Regions from separate parts of the Candidatus Clostridium radicumherbarum genome, predicted to be linked through region 3. Evidence: riboswitches for the same ligand, from Rfam matches in the RefSeq annotation. Region 3 holds a riboswitch; each other region holds the start of a gene.
What was found. Region 3 has a riboswitch for cyclic di-GMP ahead of ACJDUH_RS12915 (OmpL47-type beta-barrel domain-containing protein). Riboswitches for the same ligand answer to the same signal wherever they lie in the genome.

Region 1 (4,723 bases), on a different contig from region 3:
ACTGTTATCCTTCTCAATAGTAGCTGCAGGTACACCATAGAAATTAGCTATATACGGAATTGTATCCTTAGCTTGTACCTGATAAATTTGAAAACTATCGCTGTACCCTGGTGCACCGCTTACTCCATTTAATTCTGCAACAGCCTTAATGCTATATAAAGTGTTGAAGGAATAACCTTTAAAAATATTTGAAGCCTGCCAATTACTTACTATATCCTTATAGATGCTGCCGCTGTAAGGCGTCCCTGTAAGCAAGTCGCTATTAGGATACTTATAGGAGTAGCCTGCATCAACAGTACCAGTATAAGATTGACTTTCATCTTCTAAGCTGTAGGTTACTGCTGAGCCAGGTTTTGCTATACCGTCTGCAAATACTCCATCTAGAGCTAATAAACCATCACTTGTATGCCTGCTCAAGGGTCTTAGGTTTACTTTTGGAGAATCAAGTGGAGTCTGCGTATCTACAGGATTGTTATATTCAGATGTGATTTCAACATAAGGTGCAGCTTGGCACCAGTTATTACTAACACCACCAGAGAAAGTTTCTGGTGGATCGTTATCATTTTCTGTTTTAATAGTTACACCATTATTTGGAGCACCTAATGCCCATTTTTGCACTAAGCTTGTTATGTTCCAAACTACTGGTTGAGGACTGCTTTTTGTTGCATTACCAGAAACAGACTGCGTATCAACCTTAGTATATTCCATTGGTCTATTGCTCCAGCTCATGCCAACTAAATCCACTGGTTGGTCCAAGCTGCAAAGCTGAATATTTCTTGCAGCATCTGTTCCAGTTGTATATCTATATAAAGTTAAAGTAGCTGAAACTATTTTCTTGTCTTGAGTTATATTCACTGGAAATTTTAAATATGATTGGGTATGTCCCAAACCACCCGGTACTTTAGACAATTCCCCAGTTTCATTACCTACATATAAGAAGCCATTCCCAAAATATCTTTCACTAGGGTTGGATTCCTCAACGTGAGTTGATTGTATGTTAGTTATTGCTTCAATATCTGGATCCACTTTTACTGGATAAGCTCTTTCCTTATCTTGAAGCCATTCCTTATTTGCTGTTACAGTAATAATGTCTTTACCGAAGAGCTTCTTATCTAGATGAATTTGAAGATCAGTATTAACTTTTCCTGCGGCATCTGTCATTATAGGTGCATTTATAATGAATAGAGGCTTGTCATTATCCTTTGCATAAGCCGCTATTGTATTTGACTCTTCTTTTAATGTCAAACCTTTTGCTGATATATAATATTTAAATTCATTTTTATCCACATAGTGATTTAGTATTATATCTTCCTTTAAACTCGTGTTCTGTACTGTATATTGATAGTCTATACCTTCAAATACATCATTAAAAAGTATAGCGTTTTCATTTACTGCACTTTTACTAAAGTCGCCCTCATAAGGGTATAGGGTTAGGGAATATCCGTCCTTGCTCATGGTTACCCCATTATCCTTATCCATTAAGGCAGGAAGGGTAGTCGTAAAGTCATTAGCTTTATTTTCATAGTATTCTGTACTACTTTTTCCTTTTCCTACAAGAGTATTATCTATATCTTGAAGGTTCCCATTTTTATCTTTGTAATGTATTTTATCAAGATATACCTCTGTTACGTCATGGTTTGCATCAAGCTTATAGGTTTTACTATTCTCTGTTCTCTTTTCTAACTTTTCCTTGTCTTTACTGTAATTCGATTTTATTTGTGCTTTGTTTACCTGTGGTTTTCTAAGAGCTTTCACCGCTTTAGAAGTGTCCTGCGGCAATACATTAACCTTATCTGTATTTTGATTTATGTCCTTTCCATAGTATTCACCCTTTACAGGAATGCTTGCTATGGTGTTTGCAGCAGCTGCAAATACAGTGCTGCTTGAATTGAGAAAGAATAAGAAAGTAAGCAAGATACTTAAACCTCTTATTCGATTTTGTTTTTTCATGATAACCCCCTGATTAATTCCATAGACAAAGGCAAAGACGTGATATTAGAAATGAAAAATAGGTTCCATTTAGGCAGCCCGGCTGTCATAGGATTTCTCCTTTAGACCCGCAGCTTTGCGTCTTTATCTTTCGATAAATTTGCCATTTTCTATGTTAATTTGTTAAATTATTGAATAAATTGTCAACTTTTAGAGCATTAACTATATGTTAACATAAATTAGTAAAAATATAAATACTTTTTATTTAATTCCATTTCTTATAATAAAAGGACTTGTGAAACTACACTAAAAAATAGTTCACAAGTCCTTATAAATATTACTTAAATATACAATTATTAATCTATATATGCCTAATCTTAACCTTTTGTACTAATTTATTTACTTCCTCTAATGAACAAGCCTCTGTCCCTTCCGTTTCAACAGATGCCGCTCCGCAGGCATTGGCAAAGGCAAGTGTTTCTTCATCACTTAAGCTGTTTATTAAGCTGTAAACAAGGGCAGCTACCATGGAATCTCCTGCTCCAACAGTGCTTTTTACATTTACCTTTAAGCCTTCACAGGAATTTATACCAGCTTTAGTAACATAAATGGCTCCTTTTTCCCCTAAGGATACCAACACCTTTTTCACCCCGGTTTCAATAAGCTGCTTTGCTGCATTAATTACTGTTTCCTCATCTTCCTTTTGAAAGTCCATTAACTTTTGAAGTTCATGGATATTTGGTTTTATTAAATCAGGTTTCTCCTTTAATCCATGCTTTAAAAGCTCTCCATCTGCATCAAGTACTGTAACAGCGCCCTTCTTTTTTGCAAGCTTTATTAGTTTTCCATAAATGTCTATAGGAATGGAAGCGCTTACTCCCCCAGAAAGCACCACAATGTCACCTTTACTACAAAGTGCTTCAAATTTTTCTAAAAAACAGTTTAATTCTTCATTAGTTATTTCTGGGCCTGCCTCATTTATATCAGTATAAACCTTGTTTATTGAATCCACTACCTTTGTGTTTGTCCTTGTACTTCCTTCTATATGAACAAAGCTTGTGTCAATTTTTCGTTTCTTAAGTTCATCCTGAAAATAATTCTCCCAAACCCCGCCTAAAAAGCCTGTGCAGACCGAATCAATATTAAAATTTTTCAATACCTTAGAAACATTAATACCTTTGCCCCCAATATCATATCTGATGCTTCCTGCTCTATTTACTATGCCTAAATTAAAATTGTCAATGGTTAAAGTCTTATCTAATGCAGGATTAAGAGTAACTGTAATTACCATAATTCTTCATTCCCTTTCTTAATAATTTCAACTCCTATGTCTTTATATTCCTTAACAACATTTTCATTTAAATCAGAATTTGTAATTATTAAATCGACGGCCGTAACTGGACCTATTACTGCAAAGCTTACTTGATTAAACTTGGAGCTGTCAGCGGCTAATATAACCTTGCCGGCTGCCTTCATCATTTCCCTTTTCATATGAGCTTCCAGAAGATTAGGAGTAGTAATACCTTCTTTAATAGATATGCCATTTGCCCCAATAAAGGCCTTATCCACTTTAAAATTCTTTAATACCCCTTCTGAAATTGGTCCAACTAAAGCTCTTGTAGTTATTCTAAAGGCTCCCCCAGTTACAATAATCTCTATATCGTTTCTATTAGAAAGCTCTGAGGCAATATCTATGGAATTTGTTATTACAGTAATATTCTTAGCTTTAATACACTTTGCCAGCTGCAGTGTTGTAGTTCCTGAATCCAGTATTATTGTATCTCCATCCTCAATCATGGCTGCAGCTATTTTACCAATATATAATTTTTCAATATACCTTTTATCTTCTTTTTCTTTAAAGCTAGGCTCAAAAATAGCTTTTTCCTTACTTACTGCTCCACCATGAGTTCTCGCCAAGAATCCTTTCGCTTCCATTTCCTGCAGATCTCTTCTAATTGTTGATTCAGATACCTTAAAAACATTTGATAATTCATTTACCTTAATACTGCTTTTTTCTTTTAACAGCTCTGATATTTTAATTTGTCTTTCTTCAGAAAACATGCACAACAGCTCTTTTCATTAATTATTTATGCTCATGTGTGATTATTTATGATTATTTGTTAAAATTATAATGTATAAATTCATGTATGTCAAGGTATTAGTCTGCAAAGTAAAATTACCCTTTAAAAGGCTACAGTGCAATATTCAAAATAAAGAAGCTGCGCGGAATTCTGCTATGCTGACTATAAAAAAAACAAATATAAGCATTTATTTATGCTTATATTTGCTTAATTCTACTTAAGGAGCTGCTGAAATTCTTTACTATTTCTAACATTATTAAAGTCAGGTTCCTCTTTTGCAAGTTCCTTTACGCTGCTGTCAATGTTTATTGCTGTTTGTAAGTTTTTAATGGTGTTTGGAACATCACCTTTTCTTCCATATATACTAGCTTTACCATAATAACTCCAAATATAATTGTTTTCTACTGATAAAGCCTTATCATACCAAACAAGGGCATCATCATAATGAGCATAAAGCTCTAGTGCCAGTGCCTTATTAAAGAGTCCGTAGCCATAATCACTTTTTATTTCTAAAGCTTTATCAATATTTTTCATGCCTTCTATGTATTTGTTTGAATAGCATAGGGCAATTCCCTTAATACTATAGGCCTTGTAAAAATTATTGTCTGCATTTATAATTTCGTCAGCTAATGTTATAGCAGTACTGTACTTTTTACTGTGGAAGTCTGTAAAAGCTGTTTGGTATTTTTCTTCCAGCTGTTTTTCTAGTTCAG
Region 2 (4,723 bases), on a different contig from region 3:
AAGTGCCCTCCTTTAAAATTGCCTTTTCAACTTCATTATATAAAATATCTTTATTAATTTTATTTCCTGGGATTTCCGGTACAATAATATACCCACTCTCTGTATAGGTAAAGCGGGGATTCTTAGGCTCAACAATGTTACTACTATTAAGGCAGTTAAGCTTATCAAGCTGCTTTTTTAGTAATTCTCTATCAAAGGTAACACCAACAGTAATTTCATTATTTTTTTTATTGCTAAATGCAGTAATCCATTTTAAAGCACTTTGTTTATCCTTTAACTTCTTAAATTCCTCCTCAGAAGTATACTTTAAGTCAATATCAACTGCGCTTATCTCTTCCTTTGCTCCGCCTCTCTCTTTTAATTCCAAGGTAAAGTCTTGAAGCTTTGATGACATTTCACTTTTTACTTCCTCAACAGTTTTACCTGAAACATTGATGCAGTTAATGGTGGAGCCATAATAAAAATGCTTTAAAAAGTAAATTGATGTCCCAAAATATATAATTAGTAAAGAGCAAAGAGGAATTAAAATGACTAATAAAATTTTATTTGGTTTAGGTTTTTGTTTTTCCTTTTCCATAATACCAGCCCCTATGAATTACTAGCCTTGAACAATTAATAGTTGTCCTTGCCTATGTATTATTTATAAGCTCTTTAATTATATAGACGAATTACTTCCTTTATTTAATGCAAAGCTCATAATTCATTTTATGAGGCAATATTTATTTTTAAAACCATTGTTAATATATAGCAAAATAAAATAAAAACCTAGAGAATTTTCTCTAGGTTTTTTGTATATTAGATTCTACTGCTCTTAATTGCCCGCTTTTACTGCTTTATCTTTTCTAAAGAACATAAAGCCTCCAATTAAGATAAACGCAAAGGCTAGGAGCATTAAATTATTAAAATTTATTACTGATCCTGTTTGAGGAAGCATACCATTTGCTTCAGCAATAGTATACTTACTAAAGTGACTAGTATCGAAGGTAAAGGTCATTGTATCTTTATTATAGCTTCCACCAACTTTTTCCCACTGCTTTGTATTTTCGTTGTAGTAGAAAGCGGCAAGTTTCGTAATATCTAAACCACTAATTTCATCTTTAGACAATTTTACAGATATATTAGCTTTTCCACTTTTAAATGTATGTATATCCTTTATTTTCGTGCCGTCCTGTTTATATGCAGAAAGGCTAAAATCAAATACCTTCCCTACACTTTTAAGTGAATTTAAAACTGCATCTCCTACTACTAAATTTTGTTTTAAATTTACATAGTCTCCTTGTCCTATTCCATTAAAATCTATAGTAGAAAATGGAAGACCAACTATAACATTATTAGAATTAAGCTTTATGCTTCCTTTACCGCCATTTATGGACGCAGCATCAATTTTAGCTTCTACAGTTTTTACATCTGTAGGTATAACTGGTGTTATATCATTTACAGCATCCTTAGATATTTTACTTGAATTTAATGTTATGAGGGCATCTTTGCCATTAAGAGTTGTTGTGAAATTTTCTGAAGCTGGTGCTGCTGGAGCTGCTGATGAAGGTTGGTCTATAGATATTGGTGTATAGCCAAACCCTACAATACCACATGTAACTAAATGCTGATCATCATACACATTAAGTCCAAGCATACCGCTAGATACAATATACTTATCTACAAAGCCCTGGTCTTCCAACTTTGAAATGACCCCATCTGTATCTATCCACATATTTCCATTGATATCGCCTGATTCAAAAAATTGTTTTGCAGATAAATCATATTCTTTAACAAGGCTAAGACCATTATTACTAATTGTATACTTTTGTATGATATTCTTCACTACGGCATAGTTAACTGGTGAAATTTCTTGAGTGTATACAAGCAATGTATTGTTTGTCCCAGGATAAATAGCTTTAATATGATTTGTACTATTTATTGAATATTCCTTAATTGTGTTATCATTTAAGATCCTAAATACCTTATTATCAGCACCTAATGCAAGGGATTTAAAAAACCACATACTTCCATCTAAACCCTGTTGCAGCCTACCATATGTGTTATACAAAGAATCTCCCTTTTGAAGAACAAGTTCTTCATGGGAAAATCCCTTATCATTATATATTATGTATTTTGTATTATAATCTGTAATTTTTCCATTTGCATCATAGATTGGAATATTGTTTTGGTCTGCTGCAAACCAGAATACTCCATTTGCATCTATTTTGTAATCTGTAATATATGCTTTTCCATCACCGTAGATAGGTACATTTTTTACAAATTCCATCTTGTAGGTATTTAAATTTGCCTTATATATTGCATATGGCTGGCTTTGGTCATCTCCATTTGAAGCTACATAAACATTATCGTTATATACTCCTATGTAAATTAAATGCCTTATAAGATTAAAGTCTTGAGAAATTATATGTTTTTGGCCATTCTCTTCAACAAAGAATTTTATATTGTTGTCAACAATTACAGTATTATTAACAATTGTCTTATTTTTATACTGATATGCAAAGCCCAAAGTTTCTTTTCTAACATCCATAAACGTTGGAAGAGAAGAACTAGCTGCTTCAGCCTTAACCTTCCCTGCAAATCCAACTCCAAAAATCAATTGAAATAAGAACAGTACTGCAGTAATAGCACTTAATAACTTTCTTTTTCCCATCTTTTACTCCCCTTTGTATTAATAAAATCAATGATCAAATATAGCTATGGATACTATTTTCTCTCAGGTATACACCTCCAAACAAATCCATAGATATACCTAACTGCAATAATAATACATGGTGTTAGATAAGTAAAAGCGTAAACAATACTATTTAGGTAACCCGGCTGCCTTAGCTTAATAAACTTTAGGCCCGTGGCTTTGCGTCTCTATCTTTCAATAGGTTTGCCTTTATCTATGGTATCTTATTTTAACAATTTATGATGGATTATGTAGTTATATGTAAAATTATATCAAAATGTAACAATATTGTGAAGTAATATTTTACCAAGATTATAATATATGAAATAAAAAAGGAACCCACAGTGAAAGCTTATTTCTCTCCTGCAAGCTCCTTTAACAAAATTACTTAGTAACTAATTTCTATTTAGGGCTTTATTCAACTACTTTAGGTAAAATAATTTTAAAACATGCTCCTGCCCTGCTGTTATTTTCAGCTGTAACCCTGCCATTATGTTTTTCTATTATGCTCTTTGTAATTGCAAGTCCAAGTCCATGCTTACCTCCTTTTCCCTTATAAAATCTATCAAAGACATTCTTTAATTCCTGCCCATCAAAGCCCGGCCCATCATCTTTTATGGTTATATTAATACTGTTACCTAAGCTTTCAAGGCTTACACTAATTTCTTTTTTAGAATATCTCAAGGAATTTCCTAATATATTAATTACAGCTCTTGATAATTTTTCGTCATCTGCCCTAATTATTAGATCTTTATCCTTTACATTAAGGCTTATGTTCACGCCATTTTTTATGGCAATGCCATTTACTCTATCTATACAGCCCTTAAGAAGGTCTTCAGTATTTAAGGCTTCAAGGTTAAAAGCCTCCTGCATGGAATCTAGCTTAGATAAATACAGAAGTTCCTCCACAATATTCGTTAGCCTTTTGCTCTCATCAATTATCACATCAGCTGCACTATTTGTATCCTCTATTACTCCAAGCTTTATTCCTTCTGCGTACCCTTGTATTGACATTAATGGTGTACGAAGTTCATGTGAGGCATTTTGTAAAAAGGTCTTCATGGTAGAGTCATAAGCTTTAAGCTTTTCTGCCATTGCTTCCATAGTCTCTGCCAATTCTCCAATTTCATTATCCTCATATTTTTCAGGTACAATTTTATAATCTCTTTCACCGATTTTCTTGGCATATTCATTTAAAAGTGAAATTGGTTTGGAGATCTTCTTAGATACAGCATTTGAAATTATTAATGCAATAATTGCAGCAACAAGCATTATGGAAAAAAGTATTACATTAATTGAAAGTATAAGCTGACTGCTATTTTTCATGTCTGAATAGAGTATTAAATTCCCTAATGATTTTTTATTTTCTAAAGCAAAGGGATGTATTAGTGCTGCATACTTTATATTTGAAGCACTAAAGTATTCTATTCTATTCTTTTTCAGCCCACTACCTAAAATATTTTTCTTACCTAAGGAAGGTATTATATCATTACTTAATATACCCGCCTCTTCACTTGCTAAATTCCTTGGAAAAATCACCTTCTCATTTACGTTTACCACTGCATATTTTATGTCAAGAAAGGTTTGGGTCTGTTTAAGTATTCTATTTATTTTTAACAGAGAGTTCAGTTCTGTTTTCTCGTCTGCAGTAATATTATCCTTCGTGCTGCTTATAAGCTGCGTATTCAGTGACTTTTGAATAATTTGAGCAGCAGATAAGAGTTGATTCCTGGTTTGATACCTTATATAAATATTGATGCATATATTAAATACAATGGAAGTTAAAATTACCAATATAATAATAATTGATATATGTGATAAAAATATACTTTTCCTAATGGATTTTTTAGAATTATTCATAGATCTAAACCTTCCTATTCCTGTTTACCAGAAATCATAAATCCATAGCCCCACATGGTTTCAATTGTAAGTGCAGCTCCTTCATTATTTAGCTTCCTTCGAATTCTTTTTACCATATCATCAGTAGCACGCGTATCTACTTCCATATCAAAGCCCCAAACCTTATTTAGTAGTTCTTCTCTAGATACTGCC
Region 3 (4,723 bases):
TACCATTTGCAATAGTATAGGTTAAGTTAGCTGGTGCCTGCATTATTGGGAAGAAAACAGAAAGTGATACTTGGCTTCCATCTGCTGATTCACCAAATCTGCTGCTTACTGAAGTAACAACATAAGTATGATTACCTTCAGCCACGTTAGTTAAGGTAGCTGTTGTAGATGTTACCGTAGTCTTAAGAACTAATTGATTATCAATTAACTCATAGATTTTATAACTACCAGCGTATGTTACAGGTGACCATGTTAATACAACATCATTAACATTTTGAAGCTTATATGCAAAATTGCTTGGTGCAGTCATTGTTGGAAGCACTAATGAAAAAGTAGTTTCTGCTCCAATAGGAGATTCTCCTAAAAGTGTAGATACAGAATCAACAATATAGTCATAATCACCTTCAGGCATATTAGTGAAGGTTACTGAAGTAGTAGTCACTGTTTGCTTTAAAACTGCTTGTCCATTAATAACTTGATAAATTTTATAACTTGTGGCATAGGGGGCAGCAGTCCATTTTAAATTTATGTCGTTTCCGTTTAAAATGCTATAAGTTAGATTAGTAGGTGCCTGTAATACTTGCCCATTTAAGTTAACAGTGACATTGCTGCTATCTACTGACTCTCCAAAGCGGGCAGAATATGAGTGAATTTCATAATCATATTGACCAGGCAGCATATTTGTAAATGAAACGGTTGTTCCAGTTACAGTACTTTTTAAAATTGGCACTCCATTAATTATCTGATAAATTTTATAGCTTGCTGCATAGGTGGATACATCCCAGCTTAATGTAAAATCAGTTGCATTTTTAATAGTTTGCATTACATTAGCAGGCGGCTGCATAACTGGAGTTACTAAAGTGAAGGCTATACTGCTGCCATCTATGGATTCTCCAAAGCGGGTGGAATAGGAGTGAATTTCAAAATTATAATCTCCACCAGTCATATTAGTATATGTGATAGTTGTACCAGTTAAGGTGCTTTTTAAGACTTTCTGACCATTAACAATCTGGTATACTTTGTAGTTAGTTACATAAGGAACAGTTCCAAAGCTTAAGGTAATATCATTTCCATTTGTAATACTATATGTTAAATTACCCGGTGCCTGCATTGTTGGTAGAATCAAAGTAAAGGAGGTTTGACTTCCATCTTGTGATTCACCAAAACGATCACTATATGAGCGAACTTCGTAAACATAATCACCAGCAGGCTTATTGGTGTAAGTGACTGTTGTACCAGTCAATGTACTTATTAAGGTTTCTTGGCCATTTGCAATCTGGTATACTTTGTATGCAGTTGCATAAGGAACAGTTCCCCATTTTAAGGTGATATCATTCCCATTAGCCATGGTATATGTTAAATTACCAGGTGTCTGCATTATTGGGAGAACTAAAGTGAAGGAAGCTAGACTTCCATCTTGTGATTCACCAAAACGATCACTAAAGGAGTGAATCTCATACACATAATCACCAGCAGGCATATTAGTGTAGGATATACTTGTTCCTGTAGCTGTACTTTTAAGAACCTTTTGGCCATCCACAATTTGATATATTTTGTAGGTTGCAGCATAACTGACAGCATTCCATTTTAATGTTATGTCATTACCATTAGATATAGAGTAGTTAAAATTATTTGGAGCTGTCATAATTGGGAAAGTCACTTGAACCTGTATATTTCCTGAAAGTGAAGATTCACCATAAAGTGAATTTACAGAAGAAACTGCATAGGTGTAGTTTCCTTCAGCTGTATTTGTCAGGGTATATGAGGAGGTTTTTGTTGATGCAACTAAGGTTTGCTGACCATCTGCTGTAATTTGATATACATTATAAGTCTGAGCATATTGAGAGGTTGTCCAACTTAAAACAACATCATTACCATTTTGTATTTTGTAAGTTAAATTAGTTGGTGCTGCCATAGTAGGATAAGTAATATTAGCTGAAACAGGAGCACAGGGACCAGATTCTCCAACAGCACTTAATGTTGAAACAACATAGCTAAAGGAGCCTTCTGGAAGGTTACTAAAGGTATAAGATGTTGATGTTGTAGTACCAAGTAATTTGAGCTGACCGTCAAGAATTCCATAAACATTATAACCAGTGGCTTGATAAACAGAACTCCATGTAAGTTTTACATCACTTGGTGTTGTGAGCTGAATGGAGAGATTACTGGGCGGCAGCACCGTATTATCAGTAGTTAATGCCGAAGCATATACCGATGGAAATGCAAGCTGCAATGCCAGCAGCAGTGATACAAAAAATAGAACACTGCTAAAGAAACGCTTTTTCATGATATTTTCCTACCTTTCACTGTGAAAAAGGAAAAAGATATGAATCGTAAACAAGATCCACAAGTTAAAAAAACTATGTTCTTGTGGCAACCGGCTGCCATCCACGTAAAAATATATTCGTGGTTCAGGCCCTTGGCTTTGCGTCTCATGGTTTCCCATGGTTTGCCTTTTTCACTTTATAATATATTTAGATATGCAGCTTAGTGGTTAACTAATTACACATCTATATGGAAAGTTTAATATATTTAGTAAAAGTAAACAAATAAATATTTTCAAAAAATTCAATTTTATCCAATAATATTATTGACTAATTTCCTTATTAAATTTATAATATGAACATAGTTCGTGAACAGGGTTCATACAACTATAAAAATGGTTGCATGCCTGAGATTATCAATAATAGGGAGGTTTGGTATACTATCTAACCTTTGATGAAATGACGGATTGTATTAAGATTTAGGAGGAAAGGAAGTATGTCAACAAAAACACAAATAAAAAGCAGCAAGACTAACATTAACCGCAGCTTATGGCTTATAGCTTCAGTTTATCTTTTAGGGCTATTCATGGGGGCAATTGACACAGGTATAGTAACTCCAGCAAGGACAATTATTCAGAATAACCTGCTGGTTGATGAAAAAACAGGCATCTGGATGATAACAATTTATACCCTTGCATATGCAGCAAGCATACCAATTATGGGTAAACTAGCTGATAAATTTGGAAGAAAATATGTCTATCTTACAGCAATATTTCTTTTTGGAACGGGTTCCTTATTTTGCGGTCTTTCACAAAATTTCGGAAGCTTTACAATACTTCTTGCTGCACGAGTTGTGCAGGCCATTGGTGGAGGTGGAATAGTTCCCATAGCCACTGCAGAATTTGGCACTACATTTCCGCCTGAAAAGCGTGGAATGGCATTAGGGCTTGTTGGTGGAGTATACGGAATTGCAAATATTTTCGGTTCTTCTGCAGGCAGTGCAATACTAGATATATTTGGTAAAAATAATTGGCAGTTTATTTTCTATATAAATGTGCCAATAACAATATTCATCATTATCGCCGGATTAATTACACTTCAGAATAATAAGACTGAGAACATAAGCAAGATAGATACCTTAGGAATTCTATTTCTTGTTTCTATGATATTATCACTGCTATATGGACTTAAGAATATTGATTTCTTTAATTTTAGTGAGAGTATTAAAAGTACATCCGTTTATCCATTTATAATTATATTTGTAATACTGCTTCCTTTTTTTGTCCTGGCAGAGAAGAGAGCTCAGGATCCAGTGATGAATCTAAGTTATTTTACAAATTTACGTATAGTTGTAACCTTAGTAATTAGCTTCATTACAGGAATCATTTTAATGGGGGTAATATTCATACCTCAATTTTCGGAAAATGCTGTGAGAATATCTGCAGGCAGCGGTGGATATTTTGTTATAATACTTGGATTGTTTGCAGGTGTTGGGGCTCCATTCTCTGGCAAGCTTGTTGATAAATTTGGAGCTAAAAGTATATTGATGCTGGGCTTTACCATTTCAATGGCTGGATCAGCATTTTTGATACTTGTAACAACTAAATATCCGAGATTTGCAACTGTAATAATAAGCCTTATTTTAATAGGACTTGGAATGGGCTTTACTATGGGTGCCCCTTTAAATTACATGATGCTTGAGAATACAAAAAAAGAAGAATCAAATTCAGCACTGGCTGCTCTATCCCTGATTAGGTCTATTGGAACAACTATAGCACCTGCAATTATGGTAGGTTTTATTGCTCATGCAGGAGGTGCTGTACAGGCTAGAGAATTAGCACTTTTGCCAAAAGAGATTACTGTACAACAATTGCCATATGCTCAGGAGCTTAATGAAAAGCTAACTAAGCTAAAATCGGATCCGAACATGAAGGATAAGATGGCAGACTTGCAATTTCCAGACCTTTCTTCAATGACAAAAATAGAAGTCAATATGAAGGGTGATGGCAGCTCTAAATTGCCTACTGACTTAATTGAGCTTATGAAAACTGCTGATGTAACAAATATTACCGAAAGAATCAAAACTCTTTCATCAACAATGTTCAGTAATACGACTCCTGATGTAATAGCCAAAATTCAAAATGGTGTTCAAAAGGGTATAGATGGTATTCAATCAGGTATACCTACTATGGATAAAAGCATTGCAGACCTTAAGGAAGGTGTTGATGGAGTAACTAATGGCATAATTGGAATGAATAAGGCTTTAGTAGGTATGGATACAGGAATAGCACAGATGAATAATGCTATATCTTCACAGGAAAAGGGAATTACTGAGCTTAACAGCCTTTATGATCAGATGATAAAAATGATGAATCAATCTATGGGACAGGGAACAAATACTTCAACAGGTGGAGCTATGCCTCAGGGAACTGCTCCTCAAGGTAATCCAGCTGGAACCC

Region 1: linked by a shared signal. The riboswitch ahead of ACJDUH_RS00310 (peptidoglycan-binding protein) and the one ahead of ACJDUH_RS12915 (OmpL47-type beta-barrel domain-containing protein) in region 3 are both predicted to bind cyclic di-GMP.
Region 2: linked by a shared signal. The riboswitch ahead of ACJDUH_RS01570 (LPXTG cell wall anchor domain-containing protein) and the one ahead of ACJDUH_RS12915 (OmpL47-type beta-barrel domain-containing protein) in region 3 are both predicted to bind cyclic di-GMP.

Annotation. Positions count from the first base shown of each region.
Region 1 is NZ_JBJHZY010000001.1:38,276-42,998, reverse strand. It holds gene ACJDUH_RS00310 (peptidoglycan-binding protein) at 1-1,950, opposite strand, end outside; cyclic di-GMP riboswitch class I at 2,020-2,104, opposite strand; gene pfkB (1-phosphofructokinase) at 2,291-3,220, opposite strand; gene ACJDUH_RS00300 (DeoR/GlpR family DNA-binding transcription regulator) at 3,214-3,990, opposite strand; gene ACJDUH_RS00295 (tetratricopeptide repeat protein) at 4,224-4,723, opposite strand, start outside.
Region 2 is NZ_JBJHZY010000001.1:316,178-320,900, reverse strand. It holds gene ACJDUH_RS01575 (L,D-transpeptidase family protein) at 1-577, opposite strand, end outside; gene ACJDUH_RS01570 (LPXTG cell wall anchor domain-containing protein) at 812-2,650, opposite strand; cyclic di-GMP riboswitch class I at 2,805-2,890, opposite strand; gene ACJDUH_RS01565 (sensor histidine kinase) at 3,086-4,531, opposite strand; gene ACJDUH_RS01560 (response regulator transcription factor) at 4,546-4,723, opposite strand, start outside.
Region 3 is NZ_JBJHZY010000002.1:662,204-666,926, reverse strand. It holds gene ACJDUH_RS12915 (OmpL47-type beta-barrel domain-containing protein) at 1-2,287, opposite strand, end outside; cyclic di-GMP riboswitch class I at 2,370-2,464, opposite strand; gene ACJDUH_RS12910 (MFS transporter) at 2,761-4,723, shown strand, end outside.